Regions from separate parts of the Priestia sp. FSL P4-0332 genome, predicted to be linked through region 4. Evidence: riboswitches for the same ligand, from Rfam matches in the RefSeq annotation. Region 4 holds a riboswitch; each other region holds the start of a gene.
The links. Region 4 has a riboswitch for cyclic di-AMP ahead of MKY06_RS02320 (cation:dicarboxylate symporter family transporter). Riboswitches for the same ligand answer to the same signal wherever they lie in the genome.
Positions count from the first base shown of each region.

Region 1: another riboswitch for cyclic di-AMP. It lies ahead of kdpF (K(+)-transporting ATPase subunit F); the one in region 4 lies ahead of MKY06_RS02320 (cation:dicarboxylate symporter family transporter).
Region 2: another riboswitch for cyclic di-AMP. It lies ahead of MKY06_RS20910 (APC family permease); the one in region 4 lies ahead of MKY06_RS02320 (cation:dicarboxylate symporter family transporter).
Region 3: another riboswitch for cyclic di-AMP. It lies ahead of MKY06_RS27155 (APC family permease); the one in region 4 lies ahead of MKY06_RS02320 (cation:dicarboxylate symporter family transporter).

Region 1 is NZ_JBBOUA010000001.1:3,041,084-3,045,182, reverse strand. Features, by position in the region: gene MKY06_RS15495 (undecaprenyldiphospho-muramoylpentapeptide beta-N-acetylglucosaminyltransferase) at 1-783, shown strand, start outside; cyclic di-AMP (ydaO/yuaA leader) riboswitch at 1,170-1,312, shown strand; gene MKY06_RS15490 (hypothetical protein) at 1,385-1,522, shown strand; cyclic di-AMP (ydaO/yuaA leader) riboswitch at 1,538-1,678, shown strand; gene kdpF (K(+)-transporting ATPase subunit F) at 2,057-2,137, shown strand; gene kdpA (potassium-transporting ATPase subunit KdpA) at 2,162-3,823, shown strand; gene kdpB (potassium-transporting ATPase subunit KdpB) at 3,845-4,099, shown strand, end outside.
Region 2 is NZ_JBBOUA010000001.1:3,971,970-3,976,068, forward strand. Features, by position in the region: gene MKY06_RS20910 (APC family permease) at 1-1,377, opposite strand, end outside; cyclic di-AMP (ydaO/yuaA leader) riboswitch at 1,540-1,681, opposite strand; gene MKY06_RS20915 (N-acetylmuramoyl-L-alanine amidase) at 1,873-2,907, opposite strand; gene glnA (type I glutamate--ammonia ligase) at 3,647-4,099, opposite strand, start outside.
Region 3 is NZ_JBBOUA010000002.1:48,802-52,900, reverse strand. Features, by position in the region: gene MKY06_RS27155 (APC family permease) at 103-1,932, opposite strand; cyclic di-AMP (ydaO/yuaA leader) riboswitch at 2,061-2,205, opposite strand; gene MKY06_RS27150 (phospholipase D-like domain-containing protein) at 2,528-3,445, opposite strand; gene MKY06_RS27145 (class I SAM-dependent methyltransferase) at 3,669-4,099, shown strand, end outside.
Region 4 is NZ_JBBOUA010000001.1:426,495-430,593, forward strand. Features, by position in the region: gene MKY06_RS02310 (hypothetical protein) at 1-241, opposite strand, end outside; gene MKY06_RS02315 (undecaprenyl-diphosphate phosphatase) at 699-1,523, shown strand; cyclic di-AMP (ydaO/yuaA leader) riboswitch at 1,797-1,936, shown strand; gene MKY06_RS02320 (cation:dicarboxylate symporter family transporter) at 2,043-3,302, shown strand; gene ytvI (sporulation integral membrane protein YtvI) at 3,515-4,099, shown strand, end outside.

The DNA of each region.
Region 1 (4,099 bases), 2.6 Mb from region 4:
CTTGTGTTTTCAAAAGGCGGTTTTGTCACAGTTCCTGTTGTAATGGCTGCTAAATCGCTAAACATTCCCGTGTTCATTCATGAAAGTGATTTAACACCGGGACTGGCAAATAAAATTGCGCAGAAATTTGCCACTAAAGTTTTCACTTCTTTTGATGAAGCGGCAAACTATTTTCCAAAAGAAAAAGTGCAGGTTGTTGGTTCACCTATTCGAAAAGAATTATTTAGCGGAAGCGCAGCGAACGGGGAAAGCTGGCTTCGCTTTTATGATAAGCGCCCAATTTTAACCATTATGGGCGGAAGTTTAGGAGCACGTCGCATCAATGAAATTGTTCGAGAGTCCTTGCCTGAACTGCAAAAGAAATTTCAAATTGTACACCTGTGCGGAAAAGGCAATGTTGATACAAGCCTTGAAAAAGAGTCGGGCTACCGTCAGTTAGAATATGTAAATGAACAGCTTCCAGATGTTCTAGCGGCCACTGATTATGTGATTACACGCGGCGGATCAAATGCTATCTTTGAGTTTTTAGCCCTTCATAAACCGATGATGATTATTCCTTTGTCAAAAGCACAAAGCCGCGGAGATCAAATTTTAAATGCACAGTCCTTTAAGAAAAAAGGCTACTGTATGGTTGTGGAAGAAGAACAGTTAACAAAAGAAGTGTTTTTGCGGGAAGTAAATGAGCTTCAGCAGCAGGCAAGTACGATGAAGCGTACAATGCGTGAAGCAACAAAAACGGATGCCATTTCAATTCTTGTAAATGAAATTGAGAAAATGAGTTAAAAAAAAGGCTGGGACAAACGTACTTTAGCCGAAGTGAAAAACGAACCATTGATCAAGGTGTTTGATTAGTGGTTCGTTTTTTTTGTTAAAGTGAACGTAGGTTTCACCTGTTCAGATCCTTCTAGCAGTTGATTGGAGGGCAAGAAGAAGCCTCCTGCGGAAAGCGAAGTCTTGCACAGAAATCAACTGCGGTGTCACAAGCGGTTCAGCTCATGTATCCCATTTGTTCATCTTTAGATGGGCTACATTCAGTCACAACCTTTTTTTCTTCGAATCTATTATTTTAAAATAATGAATATACATAGAAAAATAAAGCTTTTAAAATTTCAAAAAATGTTGTTGACAGTAAATTTTAACAGGAGTAAGATTACTCTCATGAAACGTTCCACTGTGAAACGCTGAGTCTTTTCTGAAAGAGAAGGAAAGAGCGGAGGACCCAATTATCAGGGGTGAATCTCTTAATTGAGTAGGGTTACTTTCTTGACCCGAACCCGTCAGCTAACTTCGTAAGCGTTAAGAGAGAGGATGGTGTAATCGTGGTCGTTTTCTATAACAGCGGATAGTACGCTCCTTTCAAAATATAGGTGAAAGGAGCGTCAAGATGCATTTATCTAAGCAAATGATTCAATTGATTGAATACCGAGCAATGTGCGACCAGCAATCTTTTGATCTAGCAAACCGCTATTTGTCTACGTTAGCTAATCAAAGTTTTAAACGCAGCAGTAAAAACCATAATTAAGTCTAAAAATTAAATAACAAATATACGCTTAATCAATTATGAGCGGGGGACCCAATATTTTGTACGTATGTACTAGGGGTGAATCTCTTAACTGAGTAGGGTTACTTCCATAACCCGAATCCGACAGCTAACTCCGTAAGCGTTTTGGGAGTAAAAAAATTCGTGTCGATCACGGCTTATTTGTCGTGCATTAAACCGCGGAAGAGAACTCTCTTCTGCGGTTTTTTTAATGGGGAAAATAGGAGAGCAGGTTATGTCTGCACCGTAAAGAGGATATAGTAGGGCTTTTAAAACGAGAGCAACAATACGTGAGGATTAAACAATCAAAGATAACCTTTCGCAGCTAGCTCACTTGGGCGTGATGCTTTACGCACAGAAACAGTCACTACGCTTAATCATGGGTAGTAAGAAACAGTTAGGAGGGAGCAACTTGGATATAATCATGCTTGGAACGCTTGCCATATTAACAGCTGCTATGTACGGAATTATTTGCTGGTCGTCTCATGTAGTAGACGAAAGAGAGGAGAAGTGAACATGTCGTTCATTTTGTTAGGTATTTCAGTTCTCGTTTTAATTTATTTAGTATATGTACTGTTAAATCCAGAACAATTTTAATAAGCGGAGGAATAAAACGTGGGAATTTTTCTACTATCAGTTGCGCTGCTGCTTGTTTTTGTAGCGCTTATTGCAAAGCCCGTAGGTATTTATATAGCGAATGTGTTTTCAAACGATAAAAACACTAGCTTGGTAGGGAAGATAGAATCGGTGATGTTTAAAGCGGCAGGAATTAAAGGGCATAATCAGACGTGGAAGCAATATGCACTTGCTCTCGTTTTGGCGAATACGTTTATGATTTTTGTGGTGTATCTTATCTTCCGGTTTCAAGCGGTACTGCCGCTTAACCCAAGCCACATCAAAGGAATGGATCCGGCCCTTGCTTTTAACACGGCCATTAGTTTTATGACAAATACGAACTTGCAGCACTACAGCGGTGAATCAGGTTTGTCTTATTTCTCGCAGATGGCCGCCGTTGTATTTATGATGTTTGCTGCACCAGCAACAGCCCTTGCAGTAGCAATCGCTTTTATTCGTGGGTTGGCAGGGAAGGACATGGGAAACTTTTTTGTTGATTTTGTGAAATCAATTACGCATGTTTTACTTCCTATTGCTTTTATAACAGGCATTTTATTTGCGTTTTTAGGTGTTCCTCAAACGTTAAGCGGAACGGTGACTGCCCATACATTAGAAGGGGCATCCCAGCAAATAGCAAGGGGACCAGTTGCTTCTTTTCTTTCAATCAAAGAGCTAGGCAACAACGGAGGGGGATTTTTTGGTGTCAATTCAGCTCATCCATTTGAAAATCCTAATGCGTGGAGCAATGTATTACAAATCGTCCTTATGCTTTTGTTGCCAACCGCACTTCCTTTTACGTACGGAAAAATGATCGGACAGCGTAAACAAGGTCGCATCTTGTTTATATCGATGAGTATGCTCTTTATTGTTATCTTAAGTACAGCGTTTGTAACAGAGTGGGGTGGCAACCCTAGACTTGATGCTTTTCATTTGAATGAAGCGAGCGGTTATATGGAAGGGAAAGAAGTTCGTTTTGGTGTCGGCATGTCAACTCTGTACGCCATCGTGACGACAGCAAGTGAAACAGGCGCAGTCAATGCCATGCACGATACCCTTACGCCTCTTACCGGGTTATTGACACTTGGAAATATGATGTTAAATACCGTATTTGGCGGTGTCGGAGCAGGATTTATGAATGTCATGATGTACGTCATCATCGCCGTATTTTTATCAGGTTTAATGGTTGGAAGAACCCCGGAATACGTAGGTAAAAAAATTGAAGGAAAAGAAATGAAGCTCATTGCCGTGACGCTTATTCTGCAGCCGCTGCTAATTTTAGGGGGAACCGCCGTAGCGCTCACTACTCATTTAGGAATGGAAGGTATATCAAACCCAGGCTTTCACGGGTTAAGCCAGGCACTGTATGAATTTACGTCGTCAGCAGCAAACAATGGATCCGGTTTTGAAGGACTCGGTGACGCAACTCCGTTTTGGAACATTTCTACGGGAATTGTTATGTATATTGGACGCTACTTCGGACTAATTACGATGCTGGCGGTATCGAGCTCACTAGCATCTAAGCAGCTTGTTCCTGAAACACCTGGGACATTTAAAACGGATACGTCTTTATTTAGCGGCATTTTAATTGGAACTACCGTTATTGTAGGGGCGCTTACGTTTTTCCCGGTGCTTGTACTTGGGCCGGTTGCTGAGTATTTGACACTGTAATCAAGAAAGCGGAGGATTATAATGAATAAACGGAATTTTATGAATAATCTTGAATTAGATCGTAACAGTCACATTCAAGGTTCTGTAGATAAACAAACTTCATCGATTTTTATTCAATCAGTAAAGCAGGCTTTTATCAAGCTAAGTCCAAGAACGATGATAAAAAACCCTATCATGTTCGTAGTAGAAATCGGGTTTGTTATTACGCTTTTTTTAGCTGTTGTTCCAGACCTTTTCGGAGAAAGTACAGTAAGCGCAGGCTTTAATATTGCCGTA
Region 2 (4,099 bases), 3.5 Mb from region 4:
CTCTCCTACCGCTTCATAATGCGTATGAATGCGATGAAAAATATAGACAATAACCGGTAAGAAAATGAGCACGGACCATACTTGTGAAAACTTCGTTGTAAACAAAATGATTAGCACAGTTAAGGTAATAAGCGCACCAATTAAGTTAATGGTTAGCTTTCCTTGCCAGCCGGCCGGCTTTTCTCTAAGCCATTTGACAATCATGCCTGTTTGAGAAAGCGTGAATGGAATGAACACTCCAACTGCATAAAGAGGGATTAATTGTTCAGTCGCTCCTTTAAAAGCTACAATTAAGACAATAGAAGCAATTCCAAGGGTCACAATTCCATTTGAATAGCCTAGTCGATCGCCACGAATTTGAAACATTCTTGGCATGTATTTATCAGACGATAAGTTGACAGCCAGCAAAGGGAAAGCTGAAAAGCCCGTATTCGCTGCTAGCACTAGAATTAGAGCTGTTGTGCCTTGAATAAAATAATAAAATCCATTTCGTCCAAACACACTCGATGCAATTTGTGATACAACCGTTTCATCTGCTTTTGGAGAAATGCCAAGCCAATAAGCTAAAAACGTGATGCCCGAAAATAAAACGGCTAAAATACCGCCCATCAGCATTAATGTATGAACAGCATTTTTTGCACCTGGCTCTTTAAAGTTAGGCACTGCATTTGAAATAGCTTCTACACCTGTCAATGCCGAACAGCCTGACGAAAAAGCTTTTAATAATAAAAACAAACTAATACCTGGCACTACTGTACCGAGAGATGGATGAAGCTCAGGTGAAACTTGACCTGTCGCTATTTTAAACAAGCCTACCGCTATTAACAAAATAAGAGCAATAACAAATAAATAAACCGGATAAGCTAATACAGAAGCGGATTCTGTTACACCACGTAAATTTAAAACAGTAATAAAAATCACCAGCAAACACGCAATTACTACATTGTAATGATGCAGCGTTGGAAAAGCCGAAGTTAAAGCATCGGTTCCTGCTGAAACACTCACGGCAACTGTTAAAATATAATCTACTAACAGTGACCCCCCAGCGATAAGCCCAGGATTTTCTCCTAAATTGGTTTTTGAAACAATATAAGCTCCTCCGCCTTGCGGATACGCATAAATAATTTGACGATATGAAAGAATTAAAGCCGTCAGGAGTACCAATACCCCAATCGCAATTGGAATCGAATACCAATAGGCAAGGACGCCGACTGTTGCAAGTACAATCAAAATTTGTTCTGTTCCATAAGCCACTGAAGATAAGGCATCTGAAGATAAAATAGCCAGTGCTTTAAGCTTACTAAGCTTTTGATCGCCTAACTCTTTTGTTTTAAGCGGCTTTCCAATCAATAATCTTTTGAGAACTGAATAGTTCACGCAATTTCCCTCCGATGATTGCCTAGCTACTATTTACTATTCATTGCTAAGCTCCGTTACAAGTTCACGAACAAGTGATATCATTCCTAAAAAATACCTTTTTATGTTAAAAAAGCGCACAAAAAAAACACTAAGGGTTCTCAGCGTTTTTACACAGCTTAAACCTCCTCTCCAAAACGCTTATGGGGTTAGCTGTCGGATTCGGGCTATGAGAGTAGCCCTACCTTTAAAAAAAGGATTCACCCCAAGTGACAATGCACAAATTTGGGTCCCCCACTTCTGACGAATTAAGCGATAACAGGTCAATATAATTTTCGGTTAAAGGGTATGATCGATAACATGTTTCTTTCATAACTATCCTTTGTTCTTAGATAATATACTCCCGTACAAATGGTTTGTAAAGCATTATTTTACGTAAACCATAAAATAGTACTTAAGGCGCTTTTAACAGAAAAACAAAAGGCCTTCTGCTCGCTTACAGAAGACCTTTTTGCTTTAACTTTTTGCTTTTAAAACGGCTGCTAGCTTGTTTTTCGTTTGAGGACCATAAATGCCATCTACATCATAAGGAAGATACACAAGCTGAAAACGTCTTACTGCATCTTTCGTTTGAACTCCATATATTCCGTCTACTGACCCTACTTTAAAATTAACTGCGTTTAATGCTCTTTGAAGCTGTTTCACGGCTTCTCCAGAATCACCTTGCTTTAAAATTCCATTGGGAAGTGGATATTGTTCAGCAGGTGGTGTTGGAGATGGGTTTGGTGAAGTCCCTGAAGGAATAACAATTGTTTTTCCAACCTGTAGTGTTAAAGGATCAGAAAGCCCTGTATTCGCTTCTTGAAGCGCTTGTACTGTTATATTGTACTTCTGTGCAATACTGTACAGCGTATCTCCTTGCTTGATCGTATACGTTTTTGTACCTGGTTCAGAAGGTGATGGATTTGGTGTTGGTGTTGGATTTGGGTTTGGAACTGCACGACGGGGTAAATTCAAATAGACGGCAATTCCTTTTGCATACGATTCACCCATGCTTTTTAAAAAAGCTTCGTTTTGGAGAAGTGCTGCATCGGTGCGGTTATCAATAAAAGCTATTTCAGTTAGTACTGCGGGCATATTTGTTAAGCGAAGCACCGCATAATTGGCTGACTTTCGACCGCGATTCGGATGATTATACGATAGCAGCGTTGGCTGTACTTGGCCGTGGACAATTGATTGAAACGTTTTACTGGCATTGCTAGCGCTTCTGTAAACATAATCTTCGTACCCTGTTCCTCCACCGGCATTTACGTGAATAGACATAAATGCATCTGCTCCCCACGAATTAGCTTGAGAAGCGCGCTGAGATAACGATAAAAAAGTATCTGTGGTACGAGTGGTTTTAATCGTAAAGTCACTGTAGGTGCTATTTAAATAGCTTATTAAATATTGTTGAATTTTTAAAACTAAGTTTTTTTCATACAGTCCATTCGCTCCAACTGCTCCTGCATCTGCCCCACCATGTCCTGCATCAAGATAGATTTTTTTCATATTACTTGTCCCTCCTTATTGTTAACATATGCACGGGGGCAAAAAGTGCTACGTATACTAGCCTAGCAGGTGAAAAATCACTAAAAAAAAGACCCGCTGCCTAATGGCAACGGGTTATTCTGCTTTATAGACAGAATACTGAATAAGGATAGCTCTCAAGGAGTGACAGCTATATGCAGAGTGTTGATTCGTTGATTAAATGATAATAATTATCATTTTCATTTAAAGTATACACTACAAGGAAAGTTTTGTCTATTCTATTATCGTCATAAGCCTATTTAAAAAGAAGAACACCTACAACAATGAGAATAATCCAAATTGGAATGCTTATTAAAATTCCTATGACCAAACCTTTAAAGAAATTTCCTTCTTTCATTTTCCTTACATTCCTCTCCAACAGTATTTTCTATCGATACTGTGCCTGGCTGAAAATTCTCTGAAGTTATACTGAAATACAGTGCAGAGTGAACACATAAACAATCTCTCTATCTGTTATACACTACTTTTACATATAGATTCAATGAGACAAAAAGATTATCCTTTTTAATTCATATAACCAAATTCTTTCCTGTATATAACAAAACAATAAAAAGCCTCCCGTAAATTATACGACAGGCAGCTATACTTGTTTTATGAACAGCTTAGTTCGATATTTAATATACGCATGCAGAATATTATTCATTTTGAAAAACAAAAAAGTCCGAGAGAACGTATAAACGATCTCTCGGACTTTTAGGAATTAATATTGGCTCATGTATTGGTCACGTTCCCAAGGATGAACTTGTGTACGGAACATATCCCATTCGATTTCTTTCGCTTCAACGAAGTGCTCTGCTAAGTGTTCACCTAATGCAGAAACCATAACTTCGTTTGATTGGAAGCTATCTAAAGCTTGAGCTAATGTTGCAGGTAAATCTACGATACCTTCTTCAATACGCTCTTCTTTTGTCATTACATAGATATTACGATCGATAGGTTTTGGAGCTTCAAGGTTGTTCTTGATTCCATCTAAACCAGCTTTTAATAGAACAGCCATTGCTAAATATGGGTTAGCAGCTGGGTCTACGCTACGTACCTCAACACGAGTTCCTACGCCGCGAGAAGCTGGAATACGGATTAATGGGCTACGGTTGCGAGCAGACCATGCAACATAACAAGGAGCCTCATATCCAGGCACTAGACGCTTATAAGA
Region 3 (4,099 bases), on a different contig from region 4:
TGTTTCTACACTAAAGGTAAGAAGAAGATAGTTAGACTAATGGTTTATATAGGAAAGAAAGACAAAGCCCATCAACTTATGTCAATGGGCTATTTATCCAATTTATTTTTTGAATTTATAAGGTAACGTTGTCACGATAACGTTTCTTCGATAAAGAAGATGTGCCCTTAGTAATAAGCTTGATTGGTTATGCAATGCATTATGCCAGCTTTTCCTTGTGATAAATTGTGGAATTAAAACCGTGACAGCCATATGACTATCATCAGCTCGCTCTTCTACACGATCAATAAAGCGTAAAAGAGGTCCAACTAAGCTTCGATATTGTGAGTAGAAGGTAACTAAGCGTATATCCGGATATCGTTCGTTCCATATCTCTTCCATCCTCTTTTCACTTTCACGGTCAAATGCCACATGGACAGCAATCACTGTGTCGCCAATAATTTTTGCATAGTTAATGGAATTCTCGACAGCTCTTGTTAAACCTGCAACTGGTATAATGACTACATTTCCTTCTATAGCTACTGCTTCTTTATCTCCCGGCTTGATACGGAGTTGCTTTCCTACCTCTTCATAATGGTTCTTAATACGGTGGAACAGATAAACGATAAGAGGTAAAAAGATTAAAACAGCCCATACTTGCGAGAATTTCGTTGTAAAGAAAATAAGTAGCACAGTGAAGCTGATCAAAGCTCCTATAAAATTGGTCACTAATTTCCCTTGCCAGCCAGCTGGCTTTTCTTTAAGCCATTTTACAATCATGCCTGTTTGAGATAGCGTAAATGGAATAAATACTCCAACCGCATATAAAGGAATTAACCGTTCTGTATTACCTTGAAACGCTATGATGAGCGCAATAGAGGCAATTCCGAGTGTCACAATCCCATTTGAATAACCCAAGCGATCTCCTCGCATCGTAAACATACGCGGAATATACTTATCTACAGCTAAATTGACAGCCAGTAAAGGGAAAGCTGAAAAGCCTGTATTGGCAGCCAACACTAGAATTAAAGCCGTCGTACCTTGAGCAAAATAATAGAAACCATTTCGTCCAAATACTTGGGAAGCAAGCTGGGAAACAACCGTCTCCTCTGCTTTAGGCACAATTCCAAACCAATAAGCCAAGAACATGACACCTGAAAACAAAATAGCTAAAATAATACCCATTGCAACAAGCGTACGTACTGCATTTCTTGCAGCCGGTTGTCTAAAGTTTGTTACAGCATTTGAAATAGCTTCTACGCCTGTAAGGGCTGAACACCCTGATGAAAAAGCGCGTAGTAGTAAAAATAAGCTGATTCCTGGCACTGCAGTTCCAATAGCAGGATGAACATTAGGAGATACCTGACCAGTCGCTACTTTCCACATTCCTACACCTATTAAGAGAAGTAGTGCAAGAACAAACAGATAAACAGGATACGCTAATGCTGACGCAGATTCTGTTACCCCTCTTAGGTTCAAAATCATAATAAAAATAACCAATAAGCAAGCGATGATGACCTTGTAGTCATGAAGGACAGGAAAAGCAGACGTTAACGCATCAGTTCCAGAGGAAATACTTACAGACACGGTTAAAATATAGTCTACTAATAAAGATCCTCCGGCAATAAGACCTGCATTTTCTCCGAGATTATATTTCGATACAACATACGCCCCTCCCCCTTCTGGGTACGCATAAATAATTTGGCGATACGAAAGAATAAGTGCCGTTAAAAGAATAAGTACCCCAATACCAATTGGGATGGAGTACCAAAATGCGATCATTCCAATGGTGGCAAGCACGATTAAGACTTGTTCTGGGCCGTACGCCACGGATGAAAGTGCATCAGATGAAAGAATAGCTAGGGCCTTGACCTTATTTAATTTTTGTTCGCCTAACTCTTTTGATTTAAGTGGCCTGCCAATTAACAAGCGCTTTATGGATGAATAACTCATCTAAATTCCTCCTGAAACCTTTACCATTTACTGTATTATTTTACTTTTATCATTCCCTATGGCAGAAAAAAAACACAAAAAAGAACACTAAGGTTCTGCTTAGTGTTCTTTTCAGGACAAATAAAAGCAACCCCTCTCTAAAAACGCTTATGAGGTTAGCTGTCGGATTCGGGCCTTCAAAGTAGCCCTACTTTCTTTCCAGAAAGATTCACCCCTAGTGCAAAAGCACAAAAATGGGTCCCCCACTCCTTACAGATTAAGCGATAAAAGGTATAAAAATAGCAAGATTATATATGTACGTTAGGTACTATACGCCAGAATATTAAATTTGTAAATAGGTATGTTAACTAAAAAGAGACGGTTTAAAACATCTTTTTTATTGCATATCTCTAATGTATTTTTTCCCCATAAAGTAAATAACGTTCACAAAAGTATACTTATGCGAACGAGTTGTATTATGCTTTCTTAAAGTTTTTTTGAAGTCAAAAAGAGAGCTACTACAACAAAGTAGTGCTCTCTTTTTTAATGAACTATTTATCAAAAACCTAATTGGAGTATTTTATCAAAAATAATAATAAATCCATTCCGGTGTTTTTTAGAGAGAACGTTCCCATTTAGGTATTTCATCTATTACTCTTTTGGTTAATCTGCGACTATTTGCTTTATCTTCATTAATTTCTCGTTCTACGTAGGCAATTATCTCACGATCATAAATGATACAGCTAGCTTCATCGTTTAAATAAAAACTTCGTGGGTCCCAATTGGCTGTGCTGATATTGGCTACTGTATGATCAATGATCACTACTTTTCCGTGAAAAAAACCTTTTTCATATAAGAAAATTCGAATGCCTTTGCTTAATAGTTTCTCTGTTTTAGGATAACTAGGTGGTTTAGTAAACCAGGCATCGGTATTGTCCGGCAGTAAAATATCAATTGAAACGCCTTTTTCTTTTGCCGAAATAAGCGCATCCATTAAACGTTCACTCGGAATAAAATAAGGGGTAGCAATGGTAAGCTTTGTTCTGGCACAATTAATTAGCTTAATTACCTTTTGCTCAAGTTCTTCCCCAGTTGAAAATAGCAGTTGATAGTTCGCTCTGTTAGAGTCAGAGGTATGAACATGTTGAGGAGAAAGGCGCTGTCCTGTATCTTCTTCCCAATCTTTCAGAAATTGTTGTTCAATTTCAAAAACACCTTCTCCTTTTATCCGTAGATGATAGTCACGCCAATAGCCTAATTTTTTATGGTTTCCTAAATATTCTTCTCCTATATTAAAACCTCCGAGGTAGGCTTCTTTTCCATCCACTACGACAAACTTTCGATGATTCCGATGATTAATACTATAAAAAAAGTGCTGCATGCTGGCTTTTCGACTAAATGTAAATTCAACTCCGTTTTTCTTAAGATCATTTACAAGTGTTCGGGACATATCATTTCCTCCAAAACGATCCACAGAAAGCTTAATCTTCACGCCTTCTGCTGCTCTCTCTTTCAATAGGTTAAAGAATTTCATACTAATAGTTTTTACTAATTAGGGAAGGTTTATAGATTGATTACCAGGTAAAATAAGGTAATTGCGATAGTGTGAATTTTTCTGAAGTTAGCTTAACTAAACACTTATTAATGATACATAAGAGTTTCTTAAGAATTGTTAAGATTTTTCCTCGTTCTATATTAAGGTTTGCAAGATAAAGTAAGAATTGCACACAATAATATAGAAAAGAGAGGGAAATTACATGAATGCTATTCATTTCATCCAAGAATATATTCGACATCCACGAACAGTTGGAGCTGTCATGCCAAGCTCTAAACAATTAGCCAAGGAGATGGTTAAACCGATTCCTTTTGAAAAAGTAACATGTATTGTCGAATATGGGCCGGGCACAGGTGTGTTTACAGACGAGATTATTCAGCATAAACATCCTGATACAATCTTCCTTGCAATAGAAGCAAATGAAACTTTTTATCAGATGTTAAAAGAAAAGTATGCCCACGTAGAGAATGTATATATTATTCATGGCTCTGCTGAAAATATAAAACAATATTTAAACAAATATGGAATAGTAAAAGTGGACTGTATCGTATCAGGGCTTCCTTTCACAAGTTTACCGTCATCAATATCTAGTTTTATACTACAGGAGACAGCCCATGTATTGGGGAAAGAAGG
Region 4 (4,099 bases):
GCATGATAAACCCTAAAAATGGAATCCAAGCAACCAGTGAGGTAACAATCCCTAGTATGTTTCCATAAGCAGATAAACCTCGTCTATTAGCTAAAATGAGCGTGATAGCATGAAGAATAAATCCAATAAAAAGAGGAGTATAACTAAAGCCCATAACAATCCCCGCGCCAATTAAAGGAATTCCCAGCAAGGCTTCATACCCAGCAGTGACCCATTTCATTGTACGTACATTTCCATTCATAGTAAAAAGCCTCCTAAAAAAGATACTACTATATACGAGAAAAGAGAGAAAAAAGTTTCAAATTACTTAGGGGATATGTCGTATAAGCAAGCACTAGTTGATTAAAATGATAGATAACAGTAAAGGAGATGGAAAAAACATAATGATTTAGTCATATTTTCACACTAAAGAAAAATAGTCTAGATGATTCATTTTTAGCTAAGGGCCCGGAATTTATACCGAACATAGTGACTAATTTCTAAAATAAATAAAAGCTGATATCGTGTTTTTTGGTTATAGCATGTAAGGTTTTTATTACAAATTATTAAAGATTCTTATCTTTTTGCAAATACACATTGTATTTCATAGTTTTAACAATTATGATAAAAAAGCAAGTGTCAAAATAGGAAAATAGTTGAGCATGTAAAACGAAGCGATAAGCTTATTAATTTGAAAGAAAGGCAAGGTACATAGCTTTATGTGGGAAATTATTGTAGCAATCATTTTAGGGATTGTAGAAGGTTTAACAGAGTTTGCTCCTGTTTCGTCAACTGGGCATATGATTATTGTGGATGACCTGTGGTTAAATTCAAAAGAATTATTTTCATCTCCAGTAGCTAATACATTTAAAATTGTTATTCAGCTAGGGTCGATCTTAGCAGTAGTTGTTATCTTTAAAGATCGTTTTATTAATTTATTAGGATTAGGAAAAAAACCAGCTGCTCCAATTGGACCGACAAATCGCTTGAATTTAATGCAGGTAATTGTTGGTCTGTTACCCGCAGGAGTGTTAGGACTTTTGTTTGATGATTACATTGATGAACATTTGTTTTCTTTAAATACGGTGCTAATTGGCTTAGTGGTCGGAGCTGTATTAATGATTCTAGCAGATTTGTTTGGACCTAAACGTCCGCGTGTAGAGACGGTGGACCAAATATCTTATGGACAAGCACTGGGTATAGGACTGTTTCAATGTATTGCTCTTTGGCCAGGTTTTTCTCGTTCAGGCTCAACGATTTCAGGAGGGGTTCTTCTTGGAATGAGCCATAAGGCAGCCGCAGATTTTACATTTATTATGGCAGTGCCAATCATGGCAGGAGCAAGTGGACTTTCATTGGTTAAAAACTGGCAGTATTTCACATCAGATGCACTACCGTTTTTTATTGCTGGTTTTATCAGCGCCTTTATTTTTGCGCTGGTATCTATTCGCTTTTTCCTGAAATTAATTAATCGTATCAAATTAGTACCATTTGCACTATATCGAATTGTTTTAGCAGCTATTCTATATTTTGTATTTTTATAAAATAAACACGCGTGTTCTTTAGTCCCTTAAACTTCTAATAGAGACTCAAAGAGCAAGAAAAAGCTATTGCAATGTTGCAATAGCTTTTTTGCATAAATATATATTATCGCCTTTTGAAAGCGTTTTACAAACATGGGTATTGACAAAACGTGTCGAAAAATAGTAAATTAATATTTGTGCAGTATAAAGTTAAGTAAAAGTAAGACTTCTGTTTAGTTTTATTGACTGTAAAAAACGTATGACAACGTATAGATCGTTTTAATTTTATAAAAACTGAATAATAAGCTTAATCGTATAGAGCGGGGGAATCATTATCGGCAGTAAAGCTGCCTTGGGGTGAATCCTTACAAAAGGTAGGAAACTCTCAATTCCGAATCCGACAGTTAACCCCGTTTGCTTTATTGAGAGAAAGAGCCCAAAATAGCGTAAGTAAAAGGCTGTTCTTTCTTAAGAATAGTCTTTTTTTGTTTTTTCAGAAAAGTATATACAAATGTCATACATCTTTGGGGAGGTACATCTATGAAAAAAATTCGTTTTGGTTTGGCTACGCAGATTTTTACCGGTTTAATCCTTGGTGTTCTTGTAGGGGTAATTTGGTTTAACGATCCGCGTGTAGTAACATACCTACAGCCGCTAGGAGACCTATTTTTAAGATTAATTAAGATGATTGTTATTCCAATTGTTATCTCAAGCTTAGTCGTTGGAGTTGCAGGAGCAGGGAGCGGTAAACAGGTCGGAAAGCTCGGCGTTAAAACCATTCTCTATTTTGAAATTATTACGACTTTTGCAATTGTAATCGGTGTATTGGTTGCTAATATTTTTCATCCTGGGCAAGGTGTAGACATTCATTCAGCACAGAAGAGTGATATTTCACAATACGTTGAAACATCCAAACAGCAAGAAGGAAAGTCAGTGGCTGAAACTTTCTTACACATTGTTCCGACAAACTTTTTCCAGTCAATTGTTGAAGGAGACATGCTAGCAATTATCTTCTTTACAGTGTTATTTGCACTTGGAGTAGCGGCAATTGGGGAAAGAGGGAAGCCAGTTGTACAATTCTTCGACGGCGTTTCTCACGCAATGTTTCACGTGGTAAACCTTGTAATGAAAGTGGCTCCAATTGGTGTATTTGCTTTAATTGGTGTAACAGTTTCAAAATTCGGCTTAGATTCACTCCTTTCATTAGGAAAGCTTGTTATCTTAGTTTACTTAGCGTTAATTTTCTTCCTACTTGTTGTATTGGGAGGAATTGCGAAATGGGCAGGAATTAACATCTTCCACTTATTCCGCTATATGAAAGATGAACTGTTGTTAGCATACAGTACATCTAGTTCTGAGACAGTTCTTCCGCGTATCATGGAAAAACTTGAAAAGATGGGCTGTCCAAAAGCTATCGTATCGTTCGTTGTACCAATTGGTTATACATTTAACCTAGATGGTTCCGTTCTTTATCAAGCGATTGCAGCGTTATTCTTAGCGCAGGTGTACGGTATTGATTTAACGATCGTTCAACAGCTGACGCTCATTCTTGTATTGATGGTTACATCTAAAGGAATGGCTGCCGTGCCAGGAACATCATTTGTTGTATTACTGGCTACTCTTGGAACAATCGGCGTTCCGGCAGAAGGATTAGCCTTCATTGCTGGAGTAGACAGAATCATGGATATGGCACGTACGGTTGTTAACTTAGTAGGAAACACACTAGCAGCAATTGTGATGTCTAAATCTGAAGGCAAATTTGACCCTAAAAAAGGTACAGAGGTCATGAGAGCCGGCTAATTTATAAATTAAAAAGCTACTTATTCTATTCAAAAAATTAGAATAAGTAGCTTTTTTCATAATAATTCCTTTATTATTATGGGAATTGACCCTATAATATGTAACATCAGGTATAAAAATATCCAAATTTTATTCTTACATAAAGCAGTCACTGGTTCCTTTCTTTATCAGTAAATATAGAGATAGCTTAGCTAGTAGGGGGATAGTAGAGTATGTGGAAAAAGCGAATATGGGTCATCGCCTCGATAATAATCGTATGTTTGTTAATCCCTTACAGTTTACCAATTGTGTTTGCTTTATTAACAGCATTAGCACTTGAGGGTATTGTTCAGAAATTGCATCAATCTTTTAAAATGAAGAGAGTCTATGCAGTGCTTATGACCTTCATTTTATATGTTGTTTCGCTCATACTTATTGGATTTTTTATTGTTCGGACAATCGTTACGCAAGTGGTTGCTCTTTCAAAAATAGCGCCTTCCTTTGTAAAAGAAATCTATGAAACCGCGATTTATCCAACTATTATTAAGTGGAAATACTATTCAAACGCTCTTCCTACAGAAGTGATTTCTTCTATCGAGCGCACGCTTGAAAAGACCGTAAATTCATTAGATTCTCTATTAAAAAGTACCGTAGAAATCATCATTAGCTTTGCCGCTACTGTTCCTGGGTTTCTATTAGAGTTTCTTATTTATTTAGTAGCGCTTGTATTTATCAGCCTTGAGCTGCCTGCTATTAAAAATAAAATTAAGTCATTTTTAACAGAAGAAACGAAATATAAGCTACAAGTTGTCATCACT